DNA from 2 places in the Streptomyces sp. DSM 116795 genome. Region 1 is predicted to be linked to the other one. Evidence: riboswitches for the same ligand, from Rfam matches in the RefSeq annotation. Region 1 holds a riboswitch; the other holds the start of a gene.
What was found. A riboswitch is a leader RNA that binds a small molecule or an ion and turns the genes downstream of it on or off. The one in region 1 is predicted to bind cyclic di-AMP.
Positions count from the first base shown of each region.

Region 2: another riboswitch for cyclic di-AMP. It lies ahead of ACSMXX_RS17110 (M23 family metallopeptidase); the one in region 1 lies ahead of ACSMXX_RS11465 (C40 family peptidase).

Region 1 covers NZ_CM147707.1:2,705,654-2,708,865, forward strand. Annotated here, with positions in the region: gene pcrA (DNA helicase PcrA) at 1-857, opposite strand, end outside; cyclic di-AMP (ydaO/yuaA leader) riboswitch at 1,078-1,258, shown strand; gene ACSMXX_RS11465 (C40 family peptidase) at 1,267-2,349, shown strand; gene ACSMXX_RS11470 (hypothetical protein) at 2,381-2,734, opposite strand; partial or broken gene ACSMXX_RS11475 (cytochrome P450 family protein) at 2,807-3,212, opposite strand, start outside.
Region 2 covers NZ_CM147707.1:3,958,543-3,961,754, forward strand. Annotated here, with positions in the region: gene ACSMXX_RS17105 (PP2C family protein-serine/threonine phosphatase) at 1-339, shown strand, start outside; cyclic di-AMP (ydaO/yuaA leader) riboswitch at 600-764, shown strand; gene ACSMXX_RS17110 (M23 family metallopeptidase) at 1,184-2,152, shown strand; gene ACSMXX_RS17115 (aldo/keto reductase) at 2,659-3,212, shown strand, end outside.

The DNA.
Region 1 (3,212 bases):
CGGTAGTGCTCGGCGACATCCGGGAACGCCTGGAGGAGATGGACGGTCGTCATGATGATGTCGTCGAAGTCCAGGGCGTTGGCCTCACGCAGCCGCGCCTGGTACATCGTGTACGCCTCGGCGAGAGTTTTCTCATAGTTGTCCGAGGCCTGCCCCGCGAAGTCCTCCTCGTCGATCAGCTCGTTCTTCAGGTTGGAGATCTTCGCGCTGAACGCCTTCGGCGGATACCGCTTCGGGTCCAGGTCGAGGTCCCGGCAGACCAACGCCATCAGCCGCTTCGAGTCTGCCGCGTCGTAGATCGAGAAGGACGAGGTGAAGCCGAGCTTCTTGCTCTCGCGGCGCAGGATGCGTACGCACGCGCTGTGGAAGGTGGACACCCACATCGACTGCGCCCGCGGCCCGATCAGCTCCTCCACGCGCTCCCGCATCTCGCCCGCCGCCTTGTTGGTGAAGGTGATGGCGAGGATCTGCGCGGGGTGCACACGGCGTGCGGCGAGGAGATGGGCGATGCGGTGAGTGAGCACGCGGGTCTTGCCCGAGCCGGCACCCGCGACGATCAGCAGGGGCGAACCGGTGTGCACGACGGCCGCGCGCTGCGCCTCGTTCATCTCCTCCAGCAGCGCCGCCGCGTCGACGACCGTACGAGGCGAGCCGCCCCTGTGGTACGAGGACGAGCCGCCGCCCGACGCGCCCCCGGCGGCCCCGCCGCGGGCGCCGCCGGAGCCGTCGTCAGGCGTGCGGCCCGGCCCATCCTGGGGCCCCTCGGGGCCACTTGGGCCGCCGTGTCCGGAGGAGTCGTCCTGCGCGCGCACGGGTGCGAGGTGGGCGAGAAAGCTGTCGTCGAAGAGGCTGCTCATCGTCGGAGAAGTCTAGATTGCCGCGCCGACACGCGCGCCGACACCCACGGCGACACCAGGCGGCCAACTCCGCCTGGGATAACGAACAGATATCGGACGTATCACCTAACGGCCTTCACAGACGCCCCACATCTCGCTACCGTGCCGTGCCAGGCGGTCCGCACCAATCGTCGGCGAAAGCGTCGGCACGGGCCGCCTCCGCCTAATCCGGCGGCCAGCCGGCGGTCATCCGCCGGGAGCCGCCGCCGGAGCCGGGGACCCACCGCGTACGCGCGACACGGCGTACGCACCCGGGGTGAATCGGGAAGTCGCACCGCAGAAGCACCGCGCACGACCCGTAGGGCAGCCTTCCGACAGCCCGAACCCGTCAGCTAACCCGGTAGGCGGTTCACGGAAGGAGTCGCCGGCCTTGGCGTCCCATCGCAAGCCGCGCACCCGGATACTGAAGTCCGCCTCGACAAAGCGCGGAGTCCTCGGCGTCACCACCGCCGCGCTCGCCTCCGTCTCGCTGCTCTCCCAGAGCGCGCAGGCCGCACCGGACGACGGCAAGCCGTCGATCTCCGAGGTCAAGAAGAAGGTCGACAAGCTGTACCAGCAGGCCGAGGTCTCGACCCAGAAGTACAACGAGGCCGAGGAGAAGACGGACGCCCAGCGCAAGAAGGCGGACAGATCCCTCGACGAGGCCGCCGAACGGACCGCGAAGCTCAACGACGCACGCCGCGAGCTCGGCAACTACGCGACCGCGCAGTACCGCACCGGCGGCATGTCGGAGACCGCGACCCTCCTGCTCACCGAGGACCCGCAGCAGTTCTTCGAGCAGTCGCACATGCTGGACCGGATGACCGGCCGTCAGAAGGAAGCCGTCACCGACTTCGAGAAGCAGCAGAAGGCGGCGCAGAGCAAGCGCGAGAGCGCCACCGAGGAACTGGCCTCACTCGAGGCCTCGCAGAAGGCGCTGAAGAAGAACAAGCGGGAAGTGCAGGACAAGCTCGCCGAGGCGCGCAAGATGCTCTCGAAGCTGACGGCCGAGGAGAAGGCCCGCCTGGCGGCGATCGAGAAGAAGAAGCAGGAAGAAGCCCGCAAGGCGGCCGAACGCGCCGAAGAGGCGCGCGACGACGCCGGGAAGGGCGGCGGCTCGCAGACGGCCCAGGCGGAGAAGGTCCTCGGCTACGCGAAGCAGCAGCTGGGCAAGCCCTACGTCTGGGGCGCGACCGGTCCGAGCTCCTTCGACTGCTCAGGTCTCACCCAGGGTGCCTGGAAGGCCGCCGGCATCTCCCTGCCCCGTACGACGTGGGACCAGGTCAAGGTCGGCACGAAGGTCGCCAAGTCGGAGATGAAGCCGGGCGATCTGATCTTCTTCTTCGACGACATCAGCCACGTCGGCATCTACGCCGGCAACGGGCAGATGATCCACGCGCCGAAGCCGGGCGCCGAGGTGCGGTACGAATCCGCCGGCAACATGCCCTTCCACTCGGCAGTACGCCCCGGCTGACCCCGCGGCCGCCCGGCGTTCGTCCCCTCCGTCACGTCCACAGGACGGCGACGAAGATGTTCGCTGTCGTCAGCGCGCCGACCGTGCCGAAGAGGGACGAGGGCACCTTCTCCTCGTCCCTCTTCACATACACGAGCCCGAGAATCACCACGAGCAGCGCCAGCTTCACGCCGATCTTGATGTTGTTCACCGGGCTGTCGTCGGCCTGGTTGAGGCCGACGAGGACCATCCCCGTCAGCAGCATGGTGAACGCGCCGTGCAGCATGCCGGGCACGAAGCGGGCCTCTTCCGCGCGCATCGCCTTCATCTGGAAGAAGAAGCCGCCCAGCAGGGCCGCGATACCGATGATGTGGAGGCCGACGAAGACATGTATGAGTACGTCCATGGCCAGGGAGCGTAGCGACGGGACCGCCCGCGTCACGGGGCGGGGCGCGGCCCACCGGGCCCGGGTGGCGCCTCACCAGCGCACCGGCAGCTCCTTCACACCCCGCATCAGCATCCCCGTCAGCCACCGCAGCGAGGACTCGTCCGCGTCCGCCGCGATGTCCGGGCACCGCTCCAGCAGCGTCTGGATCGCGATCCGTCCCTCCAGGCGGGCCAGCGGCGCGCCCAGGCAGTAGTGCAGGCCGTGGCCGAAGGCGATGTGGCCGCGGGCGTCGCGCCCGATGTCGAAGCGGTGCGGGTCCTCGAAGCGCTCCTGGTCGCGGTCGGCGTCGGCCATGGCGATCAGGACCGTCGAGCCGGCGGGCACGGTCACCCCGTCCAGGTCCACGTCCTCCAGGGCGAGGCGCTGGGTACACGTCTCGACGGGGCCGTCGTAGCGGAGCATCTCCTCGACGGCGCCCTCCAGCAGCCCGAAGTCC
Region 2 (3,212 bases), 1.3 Mb from region 1:
CCGCCGCTGCTGGTCTCCGAAGGCCGGTGCCGCTTCCTCGACCCCGCCGTGGCGGCCCTGCCCCTCGGGCAGCCGGAGCTGGGCCGGTGGCCGGACCGCGCCGAGGAGGTCCCCTTCCCGTACGGGAGCCAGCTCCTCCTCTACACGGACGGTCTGTCCGAGGCCCGGGACAGCGACGGCGCATTCTTCGAGCCGGACAAGGCGCTGGCGGGCCGCTCCTTCGAGGACCCCGAGGCGCTGCTCGACGCCGTCCTGGTGGACGTACACACGCATACGGGCGGCGGGACGGCGGACGACATGGCGTTGCTGGCCCTGCAACGGAGAACCCCGGCGGACTGACGGCCCTTCACGTCGGATCCATGGGATTCACCGGTCACCCACAGCGATCCCCCGCACCATGCAGAGTGACCGGGTGTCCCAATTGACCCTGACTGTCCCGGAAGATGGAGCTCACGCAGCTACAAATCTCGCCGGAACCGCTTGGAATCCCGACCGCCGCTCTATTAACGTTCCATAACGCAGCGCGGTCGTCACTGCCGTCACGAGAGACGGCTCCGTGCGCCGTCGCCGAATCCTGAAAGTGCACCACCCCGAGCCACAACTCGATATCGCTGCACCAAGGGAACCGGGGAACCACCCCCTGCCGGCCAGTCCGGTGGGGATGGGGTGAATCGGACAAGTTCCGCCCACGGGCGGGCAGTTCGTAGGAGACCTTCCTGCTCCGAACCCGTCAGCTAACCCGGTAGGCGAGAAGGAAGGAAAGGAGAACGCCCCCGTGGCGTCCAACAGGCATGCCCCCGAGGGCACGTACGACCCGTACCTCGACGACGAAGAGTCCGGCAGATACGGCGACTACGGCTCCTACGGCAACGACGGCGCGCAACAGCAGTTCGGCCACTTCGGCTCGTACGGGTCGTACGAGCAGGCCGGCCAGTACGGCGGTTTCGACGGGTACGGCTCGCAGCTGACCGGGTCGTACGGCACGGACGGCACGTACGGCTTCGGAACCGACGGGGCTTATGCGACGCAGGAGTTCGAGGCACCTGGCTTCGAGGCACCTGGCTACGAGACGCCCGCCTACGAAGCATCCCGCTACGAAGCGTCCCCCTACGACTCGGCCGGCTACGAGCCATCCGGCTACGAGTCCCCGGAGTTCGGCACCTACGAGTTCGGCGACGGCGAAGTGCCGCCCGTCCCCGGCTCCTTCGTCCCCCTCCCCGGCGACCCTCCCTTCGAGGAGTGGAACCCGACCGAGGAGTCCGTGCGCCCCGTACGCGGGCGTCACAAGCTCGCCAAGCAGCGCGGCGGCAGCATGGCCCGCAGCGGCGCCGTCCTCGGCGTCGGCATGATCGCGGCCGTCGGCGCGGGCGGCATGGCCACCGCGCAGGAGAAGCCGTCGGCCTCCATCTCCATGCCGGACGTGGCCGCCGCGGCCGACAAGGCCAAGGACCTGCCCGGCGTCAAGCTTCTCTCCGGCGGCTCCGAGGACACCGTCGCCGGTCAGCCCCTCACGCAGGCGGCCCTGACCGAGAGCGACACCCAGGCCGGCCGTACGGACGCGGGCGAGGCGCTCCGTTCCCGCATCCTCGAACAGGCACAGCAGCAGCAGTCGCAGGCCGAGGCCTCCGCACGCAACGCCGCCATCGACAAGGCAGCGGGAGCGGCGAAGGCGAAGGCCGCCAAGGCGCAGAACAAGGCCGAGGCCGCGGAGCGCCAGAAGGCCGAGGAAGCGCGCCTGGCCAAGCTCGCCAAGAGCTTCAAGCTTCCGGTCTCGGGCTACCAACTCACCTCCGGCTTCGGGGAGTCCGGCGGCCTGTGGTCCAACGGCCACACGGGCACGGACTTCGCCGCCTCCTCCGGCACGCCCATCAAGGCGATCGGCTCCGGCACGGTCAAGGAGGCCGGCTGGGCGGGATCGTACGGATACCGCACGATCCTGCAGCTGAACGACGGTACCGAACTCTGGTTCGCTCACCAGTCGTCCATGAACGTCTCGGCGGGCCAGAAGGTCCGTACGGGCGAGACCATCGGCCGCGTCGGCTCCACCGGGAACGTCACAGGTGCCCACCTGCACCTGGAGGTCCACCCGGGCGGCGGCGGCCCCGCGATCGACCCGCTGGCATGGCTGCGCGGCAAGGGCCTCACTCCCTGACGACGCCGCTGCAGGAAGGGCGGCCGTCCGCCGGCCGCCCCTCGCGCACCACGCCACCCCTTCACCCTCCCCGACAACACCGCTTCGGCGGCGCGGAGTTGAAGCCTCCGCCAGAGCACCTCCACAAGTACGAGTACAAGTACATGTGCCTGTAGCCGCAGTTCCGTACAGGGCTGTGCTCGTACCCACAGCGGCACATCCGCCTCTCCCCGGGCGCACCGCTGTTCTCCCAACATCTGCACAGGCGCACGACTGCCCGACGCGATGACCTATCGCGCCGCCGCCGCCTCGCACCGTCGAGGTGCGTTGGACCACGCACAACTCGCCCACGCCCCTCGGCGCATACAAGGAGGGGACGAGGCGGCGGCGGACGGGGGCCCCTCTCCTTCACGAGTACGGCCCTGCCCTCCCATGCTCCGGCGGCCCTGGTGGACCACCCCCCGACACCAGGGCCGTCGGTCTTTGTTCCGAGCCGGTGCCCGGCACGGGACGCTACGGTCGGTGCCATGTCCGATCCCAATTCCCCTGACGCGACTGCCTCGACGGCCGCGAAGTCCTCGACGCCTTCGACAGCCCCGGCGACCGGCGGGCCCGCCTCGCGCCGCCCCCTCGGCCGGCTCTCCGTGTCGCCACTCTGCCTCGGCGGCAACGTCTTCGGCTGGACGGCCGGCGAATCCGTCTCCTTCGAAGTCCTCGACGCCTACACCGCGGCGGGCGGCAACTTCATCGACACCGCCGACGCCTACTCGGGCGCCCGCCACGGCGTCGAAGGCGGCATGGACTCCGAGGTGGTCATCGGCAACTGGATGGCGGCGCGCGGCAATCGGGACGACCTCGTCATCGCGACGAAGGCCGGCGCACACCCCGACCGCAAGGGTCTCTCCGCCGCCAACATCAGGGCCGCCGCCGACGATTCGCTGCGCCGCCTGCGCACCGACCGCATCGACCTCTACTACACGCACTTCGACGACGAGTCCGTGGAGGTCTCCGAGATCATCACCGCGCTCGACGAGCTCGTACGGGCCGGAAAGGTCCGCGAGATCGGCGCGTCCAACATCTC